Regions from separate parts of the Arthrobacter sp. KNU-44 genome, predicted to be linked through region 3. Evidence: riboswitches for the same ligand, from Rfam matches in the RefSeq annotation. Region 3 holds a riboswitch; each other region holds the start of a gene.

Region 1 (5,533 bases), 3.1 Mb from region 3:
CGCAGGCGGCAACGACCTCATCCGTCCCGGCGGCGATCCGGACGCCCTGGCCGAGAAACTCGATGCCGCCGTGCAGACCCTGAGTTCCGAAGGCGCCACCGTGGTTCTCTTCAACGGCCCGGACACCTTGTCGTCAGTACTCGGCCGGATCCGCGGCAAGGTGGCCATCTACAACGAAAACCTCCGCACGGTGGCCGCCCGCAACGATGCCGTGATCGCTGATATGTGGTCCCTGCGGCAGCTCTCCAACTCCCAGATGTGGGACGAAGACCGCCTGCATTTCTCCCCGCTCGGCCACCACACGATCGCCGCGATGGTCCTCGACTCACTCAATGTGCCGCATAGCCTCGAACCACTGTTCCCCAAGCCGCTCCCCCAGCGCAGTTGGCGCGAAGCCCGCTCGGGCGACCTCGTATGGGCACGGGAGTATTTTGTCCCCTGGGTCATCCGCAGGATCCGGCACCGGTCCTCCGGTGACGGCATCCTGCCGAAACGCCCGACGCCGGGACCCGTCTTCGGTCCTGCCGACACCTTCCTGCCCCGGAGTTGAGCGGGAACCACAGGGCGGGTCACGGGGGGCGGGGCTAAGCTGGTGAAAGACCTAGGAGGCCTGTACCGTGAACAATTTGATCTTCTGGATCATCGTCTGCTCTTGGCTGATTCCGATGGGGATCCGCATGTACAACCGCTCGCGCCAACGCAGGCTCCGGGACTTCCCTCCGCAGAATTACCCCGGTCAGCCCTATCCTCCGCAGACCAACCCCGTCGGATACCCGGAGCAACCCCCGGTAATTTTCCCGGCTGAGCCGCAACCCCCGGTGGCGACGCCCGTACCGCAGGCCGCTCCGCCGTCGTCGGCTGCTCCGCAAACGAACAGCGCGCCCCAGCCGAACAGCGCGCCCCAAGGCTACCGGGCACGGAAACTGGCCGAACTGGACCAGGAGTACAGCGACGGGAAAATCGCCATGGAGGATTACATGAAGCTCCGCCAGGAGATCATGAACGGCTGATTCAGCCGAAGAAGGCTTCGCGCAACTGGGGGCCGAGCTGGCCGATCTCGGTGAGGAAACCGTCGTGCCCGATCGGCGCCTGGATTACGTGAACCGGGACCTCTCCGGGCAAGGCCTTGGCCAGCTCGTGGGATTGTTCCGGGAAGTAGAGCCGGTCCGAGTCCACCGACGCAACGAAGAACTTCGCCGTTGCCACGGACAGCGCCTCCTCCAATGAGCCGCGGCCGCGGGTGATGTCGTGGCTCATGAGGGCCTCGGTGATGGCGATGTAGCTGTTGGCGTCGAAGCGCTGGACCAGCTTGCGTCCCTGGTGGTCGAGGTAGCTCTCCACCTGGTAGCGGCCGCGGTCCCCCAGCGCGGCAGCCTGGAGGGGTGCCTCGCCGCCTTGGGCGTTCCTGCCGAAGCGGAAGTCCAGTTCATCCGCCGAACGGTAGGTGATGTGGGCGATCCGCCGGGCAAGGGCCAACCCCGCCTCGGGCGCGGCCTGGCCATAGTAGTCACCGCCGTTGAAGTCGGCGTCCTGCCGGATGGCGAGCGTCTGGGCCTGCGCGAACGCGATCTGCTCGGCAGTGCTGTACGCCCCGATCGAAATCACGGCGCATCGCTCGACCCGGCCCGGATAGCCGACAGCCCATTCGAGTGCACGGGCACCGCCCATGGACCCGCCCACGACGGTGTGCCAGCTGCGGATCCCTAGAGCGTCGGCGAGCCGGGCTTCGGCTACGGTGCTGTCCCTCAGCGTCACCAGAGGGAAGCGGGAACCCCACGGTTTGCCGTCAGGAGCGCTCGACGACGGCCCGGTGCTGCCGTAGCAGCCTCCCACGATGTTGACGGAGACCACGAAGTAGCGGTCCGTGTCGATGGTGGCGCCCGGACCAACGAGTTGCTCCCACCAGCCTTCTTCGTCGCTCTCGCCACGGGCCACATGGGTGCTGCCCGTCAGGGCGTGTTCCACCAGGACGGCGTTCGAAGCGTCGGCATTGAGCCGCCCCCATGTTTCGTACGCAAGGAGGACCTCCGGCAGGAAACCTCCGGCCTCCAGTTCGAGTCCGCCCACGGAAACATATTTGAGTGTTCCGTCCTGGGTACCGGAAAGGGGTATGGCTGTTGCAGCAATTGTCATTCGTTGACACCTCACATCGCGCTTGCCCGCCGCCAACACAGCGAAGGGCCAGGTCTTCACCCGGGGCACCCCGCCGCGAATGGAGGGTTGCCGGCCAGCAAGCCGGGGCTGTCGCTGGCACTCATGACCTATAGGAAGAGTCTAGGAAAACCGGACCCCTTCTGACGAAGATTATGACACCTTTGTGACACTTGACCGTGTTTTGTTCACGAAGCAGGGACCAAGGAGGCCGGCTGGCGAAGATTCATGTTGCGTCGCCCGCCGGCCTCCTGCGCCATCCGGAGCGGCACTAGCTGCCCTTCGCCGCCCGGAATCCTGACTCGAGGTCCGCGAGGATGTCGTCGATGTGCTCGATCCCGACGGACAGCCGCACCAGGCCCGGGGTCACTCCGGCCACGGCCTGCCGTTCGGGGGTCAGCTGGCTGTGTGTCGTGGACGCGGGGTGGATAACCAAGGAATGGACGTCCCCGATGTTTGCCACGTGCGAATGCAGTTCCAGGGCGTCCACGAAGCGTTTGCCGGCGTCGATCCCGCCGCGGATGGTGAAGGACACCACCGCGCCGGTGCCGCGGGGTCCGTACTTCCGCCCGCGCTCGAACCACGGACTGGAAGGCAGCCCCGCGTACGCGACCGATTCGACGTCGTCGCGCCCTTCGAGCCATTGCGCCACTTTCGTGGCGTTCTCCACGTGGCGTTCCACCCGCAGGCTGAGGGTTTCGATTCCCTGGGAGATCAGGAAAGCGTTGAACGGTGAAACTGCCGAGCCAAGGTCGCGCAGGAGCTGGACCCGGGCCTTGAGGATGTAGGAGAGGTTCGCGCCGAGGGCACCGTCCTTGCCGAGGTCCCGGGCATAGACCAGGCCGTTATAGCTGGGGTCCGGAGTGTTGAAGTTGGGGAACCGCTCGGGGTCCTTGCCGAAATCGAAGTTGCCGGAGTCCACGATGACTCCGGCAATGGCGGATCCGTGCCCGCCCAGGTACTTGGTGGCCGAATGCACCACGATGTCCGCGCCCCACTCGATGGGCCGGATCAGGTAGGGCGTGGCGAGGGTGTTGTCGACGACGAGCGGGACTCCGGCTTCGTGCGCGATGCGGGAGACGCCCTCGATGTCCAAAACGTCCTGGCGCGGGTTGGAGACGACTTCGGCGAAGAACAGCTTGGTGTTTGGCTGCACGGCGTCACGCCAGTGTTCGAGGTTGTCCGGGTCCTCGACGAAGGTGACCGAGATTCCGAATTTCTTCAGCGTGTGCGCCAGCAGGTTGTATGTGCCGCCGTAGAGGCTCGGGCTGGCGACCAGGTGGTCGCCAGCCTCGGCGACGTTGAGGATGGCGAACGTTTCCGCGGCCTGGCCGGAGCTCAGCAGGAGTGCCGCGAGTCCACCCTCCAGGCTCGCTATGCGCTGTTCCACCGCATCCTGCGTGGGGTTGCCGATCCGGGTGTAGATGGGTGCCAGCTCGGCGAGCGCAAAGCGGTTGGCCGCGCTTTCCGCGCTGGGAAAGACGAACGAAGTGGTCTGGTAGATGGGAAGTGCCCGGGCGCCGGTGGCGGCGTCCGGCTCCTGGCCGGCGTGGATCTGGCGCGTTTCGAATGACCATCCTTGCGACATGCGGACTCCTGGTTGTCTGGGCTCTTGCCGTGTTTCAGCCTGCCGGGCTGAAGTATTCAGCCTGCCGGCGTTCGGTTGGCGCCAGTCTATGGACGGTATTGCGGGCTCCGGAAGGTTTGTGACGAACACAGTAGTTTTCGGTCCCGGCGCGTCCTGAAGTGACTCTGAGCTGCCTTTTCGATACATCCCACCTTGGTTAGGCTTGACTTAGCTGAGAGCTCCATCACAAAGTGCCAAGATGAAGCCATGCGCATGGATCACGTCTCTTACGCTTGTGAACGAGATGGCCTCTTGGCCACCACCGAGCGAATTTCCGCAGCATTGGGAGTGGACGCAGTCCGGGGCGGAGTGCATCCGCGCTTCGGTACCCGGAACATGATCATCCCCCTTGCTGACCACAAATACCTGGAAGTTGTCGAGGTCCTAGACCACCCGGCATCCGACAAGGCACCTTTTGGACAAGCAGTCCGTGCACGCTCCGCCGCAGGAGGCGGTTGGATGGGCTGGTGCGTCGCTGTTGACGACCTGAGCCCGTTCGAAGAGCGGCTCGGACGCGCCGCTGTCCCCGGCAACCGCAAGTTTCCGGACGGCCGCGAACTCGTTTGGTCGCAGATCGGCATCCTGGGACTCATCGCCGATCCCCAGGTTCCGTACCTGCTCCGTTGGGAGGGCGACCCTGCACTTCACCCGTCCCTCGTGTACCCAAGCGACGTCAAGATGTCCAGCCTCACCATTGCCGGCTCCGCGGAACGGGTTACCGAATGGCTCGGAGAACCCGTGGAGAAGCCGCTTGAGGACGTTGCTGTCCAATGGATGGCTCCGCACGGAACGCCGGGCATCATGTCGGTAACGTTCGAAACCGCCAACGGAGCCGTCACGATCTGACGGACCAACGGGCCAGGATGGCCCGGAAAACTTCGGCCGCCATTATGCGGGTGCCAATGACGTCACCCCGCAATGGCGGCCGAAACCTTTTAACGCGCCCCTAGCCCAGCCCGATGGCCTTGCCGAAGACACTGAAGCCGACGAACGCCACAATGTCCAGGAGGGCGTGGGCCACCACGAGCGGCATGACCCTTTTGGTCTTCGTGTATATCCAGCCGAACACGAGGCCCATGACGGCATTGCCGATGAAAGGTCCGAAGCCTTGGTACAGGTGGTAGCTGCCGCGAAGGAGCGCGCTGAGCACGATCGCCAGCGGGGTGCTCCACCCGAACTTCCCGAACCGGTCCAGGAGGTAGCCCACCACGATCACTTCTTCGACGACGGCGTGCCGCACCGCGGAGAGGACCAGCACCGGCACGGTCCACCAGTAGGAGTCCAGGCCGCTGGGAATGATCGCTGTGGTGATCCCCAGGGCGCGGCCGGCAGCATAGAGGCCCAGCGACGGGATCCCGATCAGCGCGGCGAGGCCTAGTCCTTGCAACGCGTCGCGGCCCGGGCGGGCGAAGTTGAAGCCCAGCCGGGTGAAACCCGAGGGGCTCTCCGCCGTTTGGCGGTGCAAAGACAGGAAGTAGAACACCAACACCACCGGGACCAGGGCGAACGTGATATCCAACAGCTGGTAGGTGAGATCGAAGTACTCGCGCGTGCTCTGCGAGCGGTTGAGGGTGGACGTCGCATGGGCCAAAGGCCCCTGGGTCATCTTGTCCAGCAACTGCACCACGGAGTACACGGCCGATTGGCCGAGGGACAGGCCAAGGACAATCAGTACTTCGGCGCGCAACCGGCGCGTTGAGGCTAGGAGCATGCTCCTATCTTGCCTGCATTTGCCTGATGTTTCCCCTGAGCCCG
Region 2 (5,533 bases), 2.6 Mb from region 3:
TCACAGACTACTCTCCCCAATCACCAGCGCAGAGACCTTCCGCAACCCCGCGCGAACCCAGCGGACCGGCGTCGGAATCCCCCAGAGCTCTGCGCATCACTTTCAGGAGCCAACCGTGGACTCTTCGTTCATCAATATTGCGATCGTGGTGGTGTATTTGCTTGCCATGCTGGCCTTCGGCTGGTGGGGCAAGTCGCGCACCAAGAACAACAGCGACTTCCTGGTGGCAGGACGCCGCCTCGGTCCGATGCTCTACACCGGCACCATGGCCGCCGTCGTCCTCGGCGGCGCATCGACGGTTGGCGGCGTCGGTCTCGGCTACAAGTTCGGTGTCTCCGGCATGTGGCTGGTGGTCGCGATCGGTTCGGGCGTGCTCCTCCTGAGCCTGCTTTTCGCCGGCACCATCCAGCGACTGAAGATCTACACGGTCTCCCAGATGCTGAGCCTGCGCTACGGCCAGCGAGCCACGCAGACCTCCGGCATCGTCATGCTGGCCTACACACTCATGCTGTGCGCCACGTCCACTGGTGCCTACGCCACCATCTTCGTTGTCCTCTTCGGCTGGGAGCGCTGGCTTGCCATCGCCGTCGGCGGCGCAATCGTCCTCGTCTACTCCACCATCGGCGGCATGTGGTCCATCACCCTCGCCGACCAGGTGCAGTTCATCATCAAGACGGTAGGCATCTTCTTCCTCATGCTCCCGTTCGTCCTCAACGCCGCCGGCGGCTTCGACGGCATCCGTGCCCGCGTTGACGCCAGCTTCTTCCAGTTGGACGGCATCGGAGCGCAGACCATCATCACGTACTTCGTGGTCTACACCCTGGGCCTCCTGATCGGCCAGGACATCTGGCAGCGCGTCTTCACCGCCAAGACCCCCAAGGTGGCCCGTTGGGGCGGCGCCACTGCCGGCATCTACTGCGTCCTGTACGGCGTCGCCGGAGCTTTGATCGGCCTTGCCGCCCGCGTGGCCCTGCCCAATATCGACGTCAAGGCCCTCGGCAAAGACGTTGTCTACGCCGAGGTAGCCACCCACATCCTGCCGATCGGCATCGGCGGCCTCGTCATGGCCGCGGCAGTCGCGGCCATGATGTCCACCGCTTCCGGGGCCCTCATCGCCGCAGCCACCGTTGCCCGCGCCGACGTAGTCCCGTTCGTGGCCAGCTGGTTCGGCAAGACAATCAACACCGACGACACCGAAAACCCCGAGCACGACGTCAAGGCCAACCGGTACTGGGTCCTTGGCCTGGGCATCGTTGCCGTGCTGATCTCGATGGCGGCGCAAGACGTCGTGGTAGCCCTGACCATCGCCTACGACATCCTCGTGGGTGGACTCCTGGTTGCCATCCTGGGCGGGCTGGTCTGGAAGCGCGGCACCGGTATTGCCGCGGCCTGGTCCATGGCGGTCGGGTCCGTACTGACGCTGGGCCTGCTGATCGCCTACGCCACGGGAATCATCCCCAGCGAAGACGGCGTCTACGCCAACGATCCCATCTACTGGGGCCTCGGCGCCTCGCTCGTGGTCTACGTTGTGGTCTCCCTGCTGACCCCGCCAACCGAACCCGCGGTCCGCGAAGCTTGGGACCGCCGCGTTGCCGGAGCAGCCGTGGAGGAGCTCCCCTTGGAAGCCCACCCGGTGGCCAGCCACTAAGCTTCACAGAATCAAGTACGACGGCGGCGCCGCACCTTCTCCTCGAGGGTGCGGCGCCGCTGCCTTTTGGAACCATTTCTACCGAGCCTTAATACCGGGCCGCGATTGTACCGTTCCATGTACAGTAGGAAGAGCTTCAAGAGATGTGGTGCCAAGCTCCGACTTGCCACACGCCAACCCCATGTTCGCGGGTGGTTCGGATGAAGAAGCGGCCCGGCTCGGACCAGAGACAACCGAACGGGCAAGAGCAACTCCACAGGAGAAGGCCATGCCTTTCGAAATCGGCGCCACCGCCGACCGCACCACCCAGTCCGGCACCCTGTTGTTGCCCCGCCCCCGGCGGGTGGACGAGTTCGTCCGGGTGATTCCCGGCGTCGACCTGTCCCAAGGCTCCATCACGTTCGTGGTGGACGGGAACTTGGAACGCTATTGGCATCATGAGCCGCGGCTCATCACCGAAGCGCTCTCAAAGGCGGTCCAGCCCGCCCGCTGGTTCCCGGCGACACGGAAACTCACCCTTACGGTGGCGGCAACCGGGCACCGGGCAGGCGTGCAGAGGCACTTCATCCTGAGCGCGTTTTAGCCGCCCGGGTTTAGCACCTCGGGTTCAGCGGAGCCCGGGGCTACTCGATCTCTTCAGCCTCACGGTGTTCGTCGGCATCGAGGGCAACCGGCCGCTCGTCGTCGTCAAGAACCTCGGATTGGTCGTCCCAGTCCTCGTCCACCGCCAGGTCCTCGTTGTAGTCATAGGCGGGATCGGCCTCGACCGTGGGACGGTCGGGGTGGCGGGCGTGGGTCTCGGTGCTGTCCATGGTGCAACCTCCGTTCGACGTGCCGCTGAGCCCATCGCACAGGCATAGGAGGCAGCCGTCCAGCGCTACCCCGCCAATTCGTGGACCCTGTCCATCCATCCCAGCACTGCCCCCTGCCGTGGTCAAGGCTTCCCGGGAGCCTCCCGTTTTTGAGGGGGACCTAAATTCTCCAGTGAGGATTACCGGCCGAAAAACCGCGGAAATTGGCGATAGAGTGGAGCCGCAATGAGGCGATGAAGCCCGCCCCAGCAACCCAGGAGTCCCGGTGCAACCGCACACAAAACCCTCGCATCCAGACAACTCGCATCCAGATAATCCGCAGGACTCAAGCAGTCCATCGCAGGACGTAGCAGCCCCCAAGGCTCCCCCGTCGTCGTCGGACATCAAGCGCTGGCGGCAGTACTTGGCGGATGAGCGAGCCGAGGCCGCCGTTTACCGCCAACTGGCGCAGCGCCGCGACGGCGAGGAACGCGAAATCCTTTTGGCCCTCGCAGAGGCTGAAGGCCGCCATGAGGCACACTGGCTCAAGCTCCTCGGCGAACATGCCGGTATGCCGAAGGCGGCCTCGGTCCGAAGCCAAATGCTCGGCTTCCTGGCCCGGAACTTCGGATCGGTGTTCGTGCTGGCCCTCGCCCAACGGGCTGAAGGCCGCTCGCCTTACGCGAAGGATCCGGCAGCGACCCGCGCCATGGCGGCCGACGAACAGATCCACGAAGAAGTAGTCCGCGGCCTGGCGACGCGCGGCCGCAACAGGTTGTCCGGCACGTTCCGCGCGGCCGTATTCGGCGCCAACGACGGCCTTGTCAGCAACCTTTCACTCGTAATGGGCATGGCGGCCACCGGCGTTCCCGCCACCGTGGTCCTGTTCAGCGGCATCGCAGGCCTGCTGGCGGGCGCCTTGTCCATGGGTGCCGGCGAGTATGTCTCGGTGCGCTCGCAACTCGAGCTCCTCAAGGCCACCCGCCCCACCCAGGCCACGCTCACCGCAGCCCCTGCGCTGGACATCGAGCACAATGAGCTGGTCTTGGTGTATCTGGCCCGGGGCATGTCCCGAGAAGCCGCCGAACACCGGGCCGCCGAACGCATGGGCCTCTACAGCTGCGATTGCGATCCCAGCCTCTCGCTCCAACCCGAAGTGGAAGAAACCGTCAACGAGCACGAGGCCGTAGGCTCCGCCTGGGGTGCCGCGATCTCGAGCTTCTGCTTCTTCGCTTCGGGCGCCATCGTGCCCATCCTGCCGTTCATCTTCGGCATGACGGGCTTCGCGGCGCTTGCTGTGGCCGGTACGCTGGTGGGCATCGCGCTTCTGTCGACCGGCGCCGTCGTCGGCTTGTTGTCCGGAACCTCGCCGCTGACCCGCGGCCTCCGGCAGCTCGCCATCGGGCTCGGTGCGGCCGCGGCAACGTATGGGCTGGGACTCGTCTTCGGCGCAGTCATCGGTTAGTAGCGCCGGCCCGACGGGGCGCCGGTGCAGGGACTTGGGGGAAGACTTGCATTCAAACTACGGTTACGACGGCGGTCCGCCGCCCAAGCGCCCCAGTACCGTTCTGGCGCTGTTCCGAAACTTGATGGTGGTGGCAGTCGTCGCTGCCGTAGCCGTCCTGGTCAGTGGATTCCTCCGCGGCGGCCCCGGGATCACCGGCTTGCTTCCAAACCGGACCCCTTCTGCCCATGCCACGGCAAGCAGCCCCGGGCAGGACGGGGCTCCCGGGCAGGCACCACAAAAAGCGGCCCGTGCGCCGGATACCCCACCACCTGGACTGGAGGAAGCCGGGCAGCCGCTCGGCTCCCCCGCGAAGCCTGCGGTAGCCAGCAGCTCCTACAAGTTCCTGGCCACCAACGCCGACGGCACCCCAGTTGGCTACTCTCCGTGCCGGCCATTGCACTACGTGGTCAACGCAGCCCTCGCCCCGGCCGGATCCGAGGGGCTCATCGCCGACGCCATCGCCAAGATCGCCGCCGCCACCGGCCTCAAATTCGTTGACGACGGCCCCAGCACGGAAAACCCCTCCGAGAAGCGCAAGCCCTACCAGCCCGCGCTCTATGGAGATCGTTGGGCACCGCTGTTGATTTCCTGGACCACGCCCGAGGCGGCTCCGGGGTTGGCAGGAACCGTCATCGGAACCGGAGGCAGCACCATGTACAGCTTCGGCACCGGACCCAAGAGCTACGTCTCCGGAAGCCTGGACCTCGACGCCCCGCAAATCACGGAACTGCTGGGTGTCCCCGGGGGTGCCCATTATGTCTCCGCCGTGATTCAACACGAACTTGGCCACGTGGTGGGCCTTGACCACGTTGAGGATCCCATCCAGCTCATGTACCCGGAGATCGGTGCCCCGGATGGCTTGGCAGCCGGAGACCTGAACGGACTCTACAAACTCCACACGGCCCCGTGCCGCACCGACCTGTAGCCCGGTTCACCTGCAGCTCCGCCCAGCCCAACTAGCTCGCATTAGATGTCGTTTTGAGCCGTGATAACGACAACAACTGCGAGCTAGTTGGGTGGGGATAGGCCTAGTTGGGGGCGGGCTGTAAGACGCGGGCAGGCTTGAAGCTGGCTCCTGCGCCTGGGTAGGAGGGGATCTCGATCCGGCCGTGGCTGTGGATCTCGTTGACCGTGGCCTTGGTGTGTTCGGCGATCCGCTCCAAGGTGGTCACCCACATCCCGTCCATGGCCTTCACTCGTTCGATCAGCCGCTCCAAGGCAACGGCCTTGGATGGACGGCCGGAGATGAACGGGTGGTTGGTCAAGACGAAGCAACTGCCTTGGGCGTGGTGGGCTTCGGCTTCGAGGGTCCACATCTCCAAGACCTTGGCCGGGCTCTCGATGACGCCGCTTCCTGTTACTCCCGGGTAGAACGCGTATTGTTCCCAATCGTCCAGGGCCCAATCGACCGGGATCTCCACAATGTCCCGTGAATCGCTATCCCCTGAATTACCCGGGGCAACCGCCATGCGGTAGGGGGCATCGCCGTCGAGCAGGCTTGAATCGTAGAGGAAGCCACGGTCCGCTAGCAGTGCCGGCGAGTGCCAGTTCAGCTCCCACCACGGTGCCCTGTAGCCGACCGGCCTG
Region 3 (5,533 bases):
CGAAGGATCCGGGCGATCTCGGTGCTCGCGGCGAGGGGATCGCACCAGTGCCAGGCCTGGGCAACGCTGACGACGTCGAATGCTGAGTCCGCCAGTCCAGTTGCCTCGGCAGTGCCCTCCAGGGTGATCACTTGTGGATACGTTTTGCGGAGCTGGGTGAGCATGTCCATCGAGGGGTCCACTGCGGACACCGCGAGCCCGCGCTCGACGAAGAGCGCGGTGAACTTTCCGGTGCCGGCGCCGATGTCTGCCGCGTCCCGGGCGCCTTCCGGCAGCAGCCAGTCGGCCGAATCCGCAGGGTAGCCGGGCCGGACACGATCATAGTGTTCTCCGCCGTCCTGGAAACTCCGGCCGAGTTCAAGGCGCCGTTCCTCATAGAGCTTGGGGCCGGCTGATGTGCCTTTGGGTCGCGGGGCCACGCAGGAACTCCTTCGTAGGACAGGAAAAATACCCTACGAATCTACCGCAATCAGTCAGTGCTGCAGGGAGCGGCTCCCGCGGTCCCGGGAGTGTTGGGAGCCCACTCCGGGTAGCTGCGGTGGTCGTTCGCCGGCACCCAGCGGCCGGCATCCACTACGTAGTCCCAGCCGAGGCCGTTGCTCTTGAGCGCGTGGATGCCCGCAATGAGCCGGGTGGCGTCTTCCAAGCGCGAGCCCACGCCGAAACTGGCTCGAAGTGATCCGGAGGGCAGGCCGAGGCGCTTGAGCAGCGGGTGGGCGCAAAAGCGTCCGTCGCGCAGGCCAATGCCGTGCTCGGCCGCAAGATAGGCAGCCACAAGTCCGGCGTCGTAGCCCTGGAGCGAGAAGTTCACGACGCCGATGGTGTCCTGGGGATCCGTGTCGCTGAAGATCTGGTGCACGGTCACGCCGTCGATTTGCTTGAGGCCCTCGACCAGATGCGAGCGGATGGCTGCCTCGTGGGCGTGCCATTCATCGTGGTCGAGGCTGGCGATGACCTGTGTGGCCCGGGCGAGTGTGGCCGCGCCGAGTACGTTCGGCGAGCCGCCTTCGTGCCTGGCCGGTCCTGTGGCCCAGCTGACGGAATCGAGGCGCGCTTCTCGGACGGCGCCGCCTCCGGCCAGGTGCGGTGTACCGGCGTCGAGCCAGTCGGGACGGCCCACCAGGACACCTGCGCCGAACGGCGCATAAAGCTTATGCCCCGAGAAAACCAAGTAGTCGACATCCGCGGCGGCGATGTCGATTCTGCGGTGCGGGGCGAGTTGCGCCGCGTCCACCACAATCCGCGCCCCGAATTCGTGGGCCAAGGCAGCGAGTTCCTTGATGGGCAGGATTTCGCCGGTCACGTTTGACGCGCCGGTGACAGCCAGGAGGCTGACGCCGCCGTGGGAGAGCGCTGTGCGGACGTTGGCGACGGTCTCGGACAACGTTCCCGCGGCAACGATGCTGCGGTGGGGGACACTTTGCCACGGGAGGAGATTGGCGTGGTGCTCGATGTCCAGGTAAAGGACTTCGCCAATGTGTCGACCGTCCTCAACTGGCAGGCAGCCGGCCAGTAGATTGAGGGAATCAGTGGTGTTGCGCGTGAAAATGACCGAATCGTCCGGCCGGCCGCCAACGAAGTCACGGACGATGTTGCGGGCGTTTTCATAGACCGAGGTGCTGATTTGGGAGGCATAGCCTGCGCCGCGGTGGACGCTCGCGTAGTACGGCAGGATCTCGTTGAGGTACGCGGAAACCACCGTCAGGGCAGGTGCGGAAGCGCCGTAGTCAAGATTGGCGTAGCGGATGTGGCCGCCCTGGATCAAGGGTGCCTGCAACTCCGCGCCGGTGACCGCAGCGAGTGGGCGCGATGCCCGGGGGAGGGTTTCACCGCGGTGCTGTGCAGATTCGTTGTTCAGCGAAAGAGCCTGGGAAGTAAATGTGGCTGTGCTCATGGGACCTCACTCAAGAGGGACCCCTGCGTGCAGGGGGTCCGCGCTTGCCGCATCCGTTCCGGACCGGCCGGGTCGTCACCCGGGGCACCCCGCCGCGATGGAGGGTTGCCGGCCAGCAAACCGGGGTTTCGCGCTGGCACTCGTGACCTGTAAAGAGCGTAGGACACCGGCAAGGCTCATTCCAATGTGACCGGCGATTGTTAAGCGGATTATTACACCGCCGGAAAAATGTGCCTCCTGCCGAAGAAAAAGCGGCGGACGCCCCCAAAAGTGGGCGTCCGCCGTCGTTTATTCAGTGGAGAGAGTGGACTAGAGGAGGTCGTCGAGCTCGGGGTTGAGCCTCTTGAGGACCTCGGAGTGCAGGATCGAGTTAGTGGCCACGGCGTTTCCGCCGAAGGGACCATCCGCACCGTCCAGGGACGTGAAGCGCCCGCCGGCTTCCGTCACGATCGGCACCAAAGCCGCCATGTCGTAGACCTGGAGTTCCGGCTCGGCAGCGATGTCCACGGCGCCCTCGGCCACGAGGCAGTAGGACCAGAAATCGCCATACGCACGGCTGCGCCAGACATCGTTCTCGAGGCCCAGGAAGTTGTCCAGCTTATCGTGCTGCTTCCACTCGGAAAGCTCGGAGTAGGAAAGCGAGGCGTCTTCGAGCCGCGACACGTTGGAAACCTTCAACCGGGTGGCTGCGGCCAGCGACCGGCCCATGTAGGCGCCCGAGCCCTTGGCCGCCCACCAACGCTTGCCGAGCGCCGGAGCGCTCACGAGCCCCACTACTACCTCGCCCTCGTCCACGAGGGCGATCAGCGTAGCCCAGACGGGTACGCCACGCACGAAGTTCTTGGTCCCGTCAATGGGGTCGATGATCCAACGCCTCGAGCCGTGGCCCGTGCTGCCGAATTCTTCCCCGAGGACGGCGTCGCGGGGGCGGGAACGGGAGAGCTGCCCACGGATTGCTTCCTCTGCTGCTTTGTCGGCATCGGTGACGGGGCTCAGGTCGGGTTTGGTCTCGACCTGGAGGTCCAGTGCCTTGAACCGCTCCATTGTCAGGGAATCGACGGAGTCGGCCAGGACGTGTGCCAGCCGCAGGTCGTCGTTGTAGCTCGAATCGGGTTGGGTCATGGTTCCAAACTACCGTCTGTTCGCCGGTGAGCCGGGGAGGTAGGACGGCAGGCGCGCAGTTAGTTGACCGTACCCAATTCCTTGGTCTCCTGGGCTTCCATGCGCGGGTCCGCGCCGAGGAGCCGGCGCAACGACGCCAAGCGGGCCGGACCTGCCTCGCCGGCGTGGCCGTCGGCGACCCAGGAATCCAGTCCGCATCGAACCGCGGAGGCATCGTGCTTGCAGCCTCGCTCGCACATCTCCGTTCCGGGTTCCAGATCCGGGAAGGCATGCAGGATGCGGTCCGGGTTCACGTGGGCGAGGCCGAAGGAGCGGATGCCGGGCGTATCGATGATCCAGCTGCCCCCGGGGGCATCGCTGAGCTTCAGTGCGAGGGCAGAGGACGAAGTGTGCCGTCCCCGACCCGTCACGGCGTTGACCCCGCCCGTGGCGCGCTCGGCGCCGGTGAGGGCATTCACCATCGTGGACTTCCCGACGCCGGAATGGCCCAGGAGCACAGTGACCTTGCCGTCGAGGTAGTCCCGCAATTGGCCGACGGCGTCGCCATCAAGGCGGGCGGAGAGGCCGTCGTCTGAACGGGCATCGATGCCGGAGGCGCCGGCGTCGGCCGTGCGGCTGATGATGATGGGGAAACCAAGGCTCACATAGTTGGCGAGCAATTCCGTCGGATCCTTGACGTCCGCTTTGGTGACGAGCAGCAACGGCTCGATTCCGGCGTCGTACGCTGCCACCAAGGCGCGGTCGATGAATCCGGTGCGCGGCTCCGGATTGGCGGCCGCAACCACCACCACGAGCTGATCGGCGTTGGCGACGACGGCCCGTTCGATCGGATCCGTGTCGTCGGCGCTTCGTCGCAGGAGGGTCTTTCGCTCCTGGACGCGCACGAGGCGAGCGAGGGTGTCCGGGGCTCCGGACACATCGCCGACGAGGGCCACGAAGTCTCCGGGAACCACGGGGGAGCGCCTCAGTTCCCGGGCGCGTGCGGCAATCACAATGCGTTCGTTGTCCGAGCTTTCGCCCACGATCGCGGTGTAACGGCCGCGGTCGACTGTGATGATGCGCCCGATCACGGCGTCGTCGTGGCTCGGGCGGTCTTTCGTGCGGGGGCGTGTGCCCTTCTTGTTGGGGCGGATCCGGACATCGGACTCATCCCAGGAGCTTGCGTCGCGGGCCATCGTTAGTTGCTTGTCTCCGTTGAAACGGTGTCCGCGCCCGCTGGGCCGGAACTGAGCATCGATGCCCAGATTTGCGGAAATTCGGGCATGGTCTTGGAAGTCGTCGCGATGTCTTCGACCTGGACACCCTCGATGGCGAGCCCAAGGATGGCGCCCGCGGTAGCCATGCGGTGGTCGGCATAGCTGCGCACGACGCCGGCGTGCAGCGCCGCGGGCCGGATCACCAAGCCGTCGCTGGTTTCCTCGGCGTCGCCGCCAAGCCGGTTGATTTCGGCGACCAAAGCAGCCAGCCTGTCCGTTTCGTGGCCCCGCAAATGAGCGATGCCGGTGAGCCGGGAAGGGCTGGTTGCCAGGGCGCACAATGCCGCAACGGTAGGGGCGAGTTCGCTGGTTTCGTCGAAGTCCGCGCCAAGGATCTCCGGTCCGCCGGTGACTGTCAGCGTGCCGTTGTCCAGCGTGACAGTGGCACCCATGGCGGCGAGGATGTCCCGCCAGAGGTCCCCGACTTGCGTGGTGTTGGCCGGCCAGTTGGGAATCCGGACAGTTCCCTTCGTGGCCAACGCCGCGGCGAGGAAGGGACCCGCGTTGGAGAGATCCTGCTCGATCCTCTCGTCGAACGCCTGGATGGTACCGGGGGCGACGCGCCAATGGTTCGGCACGGAGTCATCCACCTGCACTCCGACGCCGCGCAGGACCGAGACGGTCATGTTGATGTGGTCAAGGCTCGGTACGGGTTTGCCGACATGTTCCAGGTGAAGGCCCTCATCGAACCGGGCACCGACCAGCAACAGGGCGGAGACGAACTGCGACGAGGCGCTCGCATCGATCACCAGGTGGCCACCGCGGACAGAGCCCGTGCCGGATACTTTGAACGGCAGGGAGCTCGCCGCGTGCCCGTCCAGTGCGCTGACTTCCAGCCCGAGTGTCCGGAGGGCCTCGATAATGGTGCCCATGGGACGTTGGCGTGCGTGGGGATCGCCGTCGAACACCGAAGCGCCGTTGCGCAGGGCCGCGAGCGGCGGCACGAAACGCATGACCGTGCCGGCCAGGCCACAGTCGATGGCGGTCTCCGACGCGACGGCCACGGGGTCGATCGGAGTGACTTCAAGGTCCGGGCCGTAGTGTCCATCGCCGGGAACCTCGGTAATGGTGGCGCCAAGCCGGCGGAGGGCCTCGACCATGAGTGCCGAATCCCGTGAATGCAAGGGTGCCCGCAGCCTGCTTGGGCCGTTGGCCAATGCCGCCAGGACCAGATAGCGGTTGGTCAGCGACTTCGAACCAGGAACCGTGACCGTGGCATCCACGGGGTGGCTGGCGAAGGGTGCCGGCCACAGGGGGAGTG

What was found. Region 3 has a riboswitch for S-adenosylmethionine ahead of ACSVHC_RS18305 (aminotransferase class V-fold PLP-dependent enzyme). Riboswitches for the same ligand answer to the same signal wherever they lie in the genome.
Region 1: it holds a riboswitch for S-adenosylmethionine, as region 3 does, so the genes downstream of both, metX (homoserine O-acetyltransferase MetX) here and ACSVHC_RS18305 (aminotransferase class V-fold PLP-dependent enzyme) in region 3, are expected to answer to the same signal.
Region 2: it holds a riboswitch for S-adenosylmethionine, as region 3 does, so the genes downstream of both, ACSVHC_RS05830 (hypothetical protein) here and ACSVHC_RS18305 (aminotransferase class V-fold PLP-dependent enzyme) in region 3, are expected to answer to the same signal.

What each region holds. Positions count from the first base shown of each region.
Region 1 is NZ_JBPXNG010000002.1:636,608-642,140, forward strand. It holds gene ACSVHC_RS03790 (SGNH/GDSL hydrolase family protein) at 1-550, shown strand, start outside; gene ACSVHC_RS03795 (hypothetical protein) at 618-1,010, shown strand; gene metX (homoserine O-acetyltransferase MetX) at 1,012-2,133, opposite strand; SAM riboswitch class IV at 2,147-2,262, opposite strand; gene ACSVHC_RS03805 (bifunctional o-acetylhomoserine/o-acetylserine sulfhydrylase) at 2,423-3,739, opposite strand; gene ACSVHC_RS03810 (VOC family protein) at 3,986-4,624, shown strand; gene ACSVHC_RS03815 (CPBP family intramembrane glutamic endopeptidase) at 4,725-5,489, opposite strand.
Region 2 is NZ_JBPXNG010000002.1:1,091,315-1,096,847, forward strand. It holds gene ACSVHC_RS05825 (sodium:solute symporter family protein) at 116-1,648, shown strand; SAM riboswitch class IV at 1,783-1,902, shown strand; gene ACSVHC_RS05830 (hypothetical protein) at 1,917-2,231, shown strand; gene ACSVHC_RS05835 (hypothetical protein) at 2,272-2,460, opposite strand; gene ACSVHC_RS05840 (VIT1/CCC1 transporter family protein) at 2,726-3,904, shown strand; gene ACSVHC_RS05845 (matrixin family metalloprotease) at 4,029-4,871, shown strand; gene ACSVHC_RS05850 (polysaccharide deacetylase family protein) at 4,975-5,533, opposite strand, start outside.
Region 3 is NZ_JBPXNG010000002.1:3,687,125-3,692,657, forward strand. It holds gene ACSVHC_RS18300 (class I SAM-dependent methyltransferase) at 1-419, opposite strand, end outside; gene ACSVHC_RS18305 (aminotransferase class V-fold PLP-dependent enzyme) at 470-1,894, opposite strand; SAM riboswitch class IV at 1,930-2,042, opposite strand; gene hisN (histidinol-phosphatase) at 2,204-3,016, opposite strand; gene rsgA (ribosome small subunit-dependent GTPase A) at 3,076-4,191, opposite strand; gene aroA (3-phosphoshikimate 1-carboxyvinyltransferase) at 4,194-5,533, opposite strand, start outside.